Regions from separate parts of the Paenibacillus sp. OT2-17 genome, predicted to be linked through region 2. Evidence: riboswitches for the same ligand, from Rfam matches in the RefSeq annotation. Region 2 holds a riboswitch; the other holds the start of a gene.
What was found. Region 2 has a riboswitch for cobalamin ahead of metE (5-methyltetrahydropteroyltriglutamate--homocysteine S-methyltransferase). Riboswitches for the same ligand answer to the same signal wherever they lie in the genome.
Positions count from the first base shown of each region.

Region 1: it holds a riboswitch for cobalamin, as region 2 does, so the genes downstream of both, cobJ (precorrin-3B C(17)-methyltransferase) here and metE (5-methyltetrahydropteroyltriglutamate--homocysteine S-methyltransferase) in region 2, are expected to answer to the same signal.

Region 1 covers NZ_WUDQ01000027.1:1,710-3,912, reverse strand. Annotated here, with positions in the region: gene GRP75_RS07710 (LOG family protein) at 1-443, shown strand, start outside; cobalamin riboswitch at 501-686, shown strand; gene cobJ (precorrin-3B C(17)-methyltransferase) at 998-2,203, shown strand, end outside.
Region 2 covers NZ_WUDQ01000054.1:4,013-6,215, forward strand. Annotated here, with positions in the region: gene GRP75_RS10320 (anaerobic ribonucleoside triphosphate reductase) at 1-159, shown strand, start outside; gene nrdG (anaerobic ribonucleoside-triphosphate reductase activating protein) at 156-653, shown strand; cobalamin riboswitch at 830-1,025, shown strand; gene metE (5-methyltetrahydropteroyltriglutamate--homocysteine S-methyltransferase) at 1,186-2,203, shown strand, end outside.

The DNA of each region.
Region 1 (2,203 bases), on a different contig from region 2:
ATGGTGGCTCTAGCAGGGGGCTGATGGGAGAGGTGGCGGATGGAATGCTGGCGGGTGACGGTCAGGTCACTGGCATTATGCCCACCCTATTATTTGATGCAGAGATCATTCATCGGGGAGTTACCGAATTTATTGAGGTAGCAAGCATGCATGAGCGTAAAGCGGCAATGAGCGAGATGGCCGATGCGTTTATCGCTCTTCCGGGTGGCTTGGGAACCTTCGAGGAGCTATTCGAGGTATTGTGCTGGGCGCAAATCGGGATTCATCGCAAGCCCATTGGGCTGTTGAATGTGAATGGATATTTTGACCCGTTAGTAGAAATGGTGCGTCATAGCGTGCAAGAAGGGTTTACCGGGGCCGAGCACCCAGCGTTATTAAGTATCTCTGCGGACCCGGACGAATTGCTACATATGTTAAAAAATAAAGCAGAGAACTTGAAATAAAGCGTTTTTCGTGCTTGCACAACTGATTGAGGCAAGGTTATGATAAGACCCATAATCAAATAGCGGACAGACAAGGTGCCTTTGCGGTTGAGCAAAGGGTAACAGGGAATCGGGTGCAAATCCCGAGCGGTCCCGCCACTGTAAGGAAGAGGATTTTTTAAAATGGTCACTCGTGAAAAACGGGGAAGACGAAAGAATCCGTTGATGCCAAGCCAGGAGACCTACCTTGATCTGTATGCACCGTTAACCTTCGCGGAGAGGATGGGTGTACGAAATCAGGAAATCAGGCACACGTTGCTTTTTCCATGTTGGCTAGAGGTTTGCGTGGATATGAACGTGCAGCAGCGTTTGAAACGTAAACAGTCAGATGGAAAACAACGGCAGGCTGGAGGAAGACAAATAGTGTCTTCTTACGCTGTTTGTTCGTCTGATGAGAGATGCGTACATAGAAACCCCATCCGGGCAGGATGGGGTTTTTTTGAGTTACACGATGTGCATAAATCATTGAAATAGATAGCATAGCTGCCCTGAAAAGGATGAATAGGAGGAGCACGATGAGCCCATTAGGAAAATTGCTGGTGATTGGATTTGGACCAGGAGATATGGAACATATCACAAAACGGGCGCTGGATGCGCTGGCCGAAAGTGAGGTCATTATCGGCTACAATACCTACGTTGATTTGATCCGTCCGTTGTTGAACGGACAGGAGATTGTACGCACAGGAATGACAGAGGAAGTGAGCCGTGCGCAGGAGGCGGTTCGCCAAGCAGAGATGGGCAAGAAGGTAGCTGTCATTTCCAGTGGAGATGCAGGAGTCTATGGTATGGCAGGGCTGGTGTATGAGGTGCTGATGCAAAAAGGCTGGCGACGCGAGGACGGAGTTGAGGTAGAAGTCGTACCGGGGATCTCGGCTATTCAGTCCTGTGCTTCACTGTTGGGGGCGCCAGTTATGCATGATGCGTGCACGATCAGTCTGAGTGATCATCTGACCCCATGGGAAACGATTGTGAAGCGCGTAGAAGCAGCGGCTTCGGCCGATTTTGTGATTGCATTATACAACCCGCGCAGTGGTCGGCGTACCCGCCAGATTGTGGAGACGCAGTCCATTTTGCTGCGTTACCGCGATCCGCAAACTCCAGTCGGGTTGGTGAAAAGTGCTTATCGTGAACGTCAGCAAGTTATTGTAACGACGCTGGAAGATATGCTGAACCATGACATTGGGATGCTGACGACTGTAATCATCGGCAATTCCTCGACGACGGTGTATGACGGCTTGATTGTGACTCCGCGCGGATATCAGCGCAAATACACATTAGATGCGACCGAGCAGGCACTCAAGCCGCACCAGCGTCTCCGCACGGAAGCGGAGCCGTGGTCGCTGGGCGCACAAGAGGATACACCGCAGGCAGGTGCAGCCCCGACTACGCCCGCTGGACCCTCCGCGAGCGGCGCTGCGGTTGCGACGCAGGCACGCCCGCAAGCGATGGCTGCCGTGCAGGCAACGACTGCTGTGCAAACCGGCGCAGCCCCGGCATCGCTGGCAGCAGAGGCACTAAGCCGTCTCGCTGTCGGCGGCAAGCTGCCTGGCGCAGCCAACGCTCGCTGGAGCGGGCAAGTGCCTACCGCCGAGAGCACCGCCGGAACGTTAGCGGTGGCCGGAGCGGGGGCTACGGCTGGAATGGCGACAGGCGGCTTTGGCAAGCCTGCGCTATTTGAGGTGGGCGTTTCCCCGGGTGTGGGAAACAAGAAGTTCACCGCT
Region 2 (2,203 bases):
GGGATTATCGGGACAAGCTGCCCCCAATGTGGCACAGATGAGGAGCATACACACTTTCAGCGCTTACGTCGGGTAACCGGATATCTGACAGGAGATTATACCGTTCGCTTTAATGCTGCAAAACAGGCAGAAGTTCGAGACCGGGTGAAACATAAGTGAATTTGTGTGGCTACATTCCGGAATCTCTGAACGAAGGATACGGCCTGCGCACTGTCGTGTTTATTAGCGGTTGCCGTCATGCCTGTCCCGGATGCTTTAATCCAGCGTCGTGGAGCTTCCGTGCAGGTGAGCCATTTACACCCCAACGACAACAGGAAGTCATTCGTGACATCATGGATAATCCGTTGTTGGACGGACTGACTCTCTGCGGGGGAGATCCGTTTTTCTCAGCAGCAGAATGCTCGCAATTTGTGCGTGACTTCCGCGAGGCCTGTCCCGACAGAACCGTGTGGGCTTATACTGGCTTTGTCTATGAAGATTTACTCACAGATCAGGAGCGACAGGAGCTAGCGCTTTTGTGCGATGTGATTGTGGATGGTCGTTTTGTAGAACAGCAAAAAGACCTGACCCTTCCCTTCCGGGGCAGTCGCAACCAGCGTCTGGTAGATGTAAAAGCCAGTATTCAGGCAGGCTATACCGTTTCATTGGCTTAACGCGAAGTTTACCCGGCAAGATGCTATATATCTAAGACAAGTCCCCATCATGGGTAAGGCTTGTCTTTTTTTCATATAGCTAACTGTTTCCATTGGAGTTTCTATTGCGCATCCTGTAAGTTTCACTTATGATGGTGAACAAGTATACGAGTGCATAATTATTCGTCATACCTTAACCGCATAGCTTGGAGATAGGTGTCTGTTCTATTCAGATCAGGCTTAAAAGGGAAGCCGGTGCAAATCCGGCACGGTCCCGCCACTGTAAACGGGGAACTTTCAGCTGTTCATATATCCACTGGTCCACAGACCGGGAAGGAATGCTGAGAGTCATGATCCGTAAGTCAGGAGACCTGCCTATTTTAACAACATCGCAAGTACCTACGGAAGATAGGGAGGTGTTAAGAGCAGTCGCCGTATTTTTGATTTTTTAATCACGGAGGCATTCTTTCCCCTACTTATTTTTAACTCTGGGGGAAGAATGCCTTTTTTGGTACGTAAAAATAAAACAGCTACCCACTAGGAGGAAAAGTACATGTCCATTATTGAATGGCCTGAATTGTCCGGCTTGATTAGCAGTAATCTGGGATATCCGCGTATCGGCGAAAACCGGGAATGGAAGAAAGCACTGGAACGCTTCTGGAACGGCAGCATTAACGAAAGCGAACTGCAGACGGAGATGAAAAGATTACGGTTGGAGCATCTGAGCAAGCAGCGTGACAAGGGGATTGATCGCATTCCTGTCGGAGACTTCTCCTATTACGATCACATGCTGGATACATCTGTAATGTTCGGTCTGGTACCCGAACGGTTCAACCATCGTCCCGCAGGTCCGGTTCCTCTGTCCGTGTATTTTGGGATCGCTCGTGGACAGAAGGGAGCAACCGCCAGTGAAATGACCAAATGGATGAATACCAATTATCACTACATCGTTCCTGAATTGGCAAACGCAGTCCCGGTGTTCACTGAAAATAAACCCTTACAGGCTTATCGTGAAGCAAAACAAGAACTAGGCATTGATGGGAAACCGGTCCTCATCGGCCCCTATTCATTCGTTACCTTATCCAAAGGCTATGATCGTAAGGATTTGGCCACCATCGTACGAAGCTTCCTGCCACTGTACACCCGTATCCTGTCTGAACTAGCGGCAGAAGGCGTTCAGTGGGTCCAAATCGATGAACCTGTCCTAACCACCTCATTCCCGGCAGAGGATTTGGACATTATTCAGGAAGTCTATGAAGCTTTGACTCAAGCTGCGCCCTCCTTGAATATAATGCTGCAAACCTACTTTGGCAGCCTGGACCATTATGAGCGTCTGTCCGCACTTCCGGTACAGGGGCTGGGTCTTGATTTTGTGTATGATGATGGCGAAAATCTTCAGCATATATTGCAGCATGGCTTCCCTAAAGGAAAAACGCTGGGCGCTGGGGTTATTGACGGGCGCAATATATGGCGAAGCGACCTGAACGCTGTGGCTGCCCTGCTGGGTCAGTTAGCAGAACAAACCACTGCCGCACAGATTATCGTACAGCCATCATGCAGTCTGCTGCATG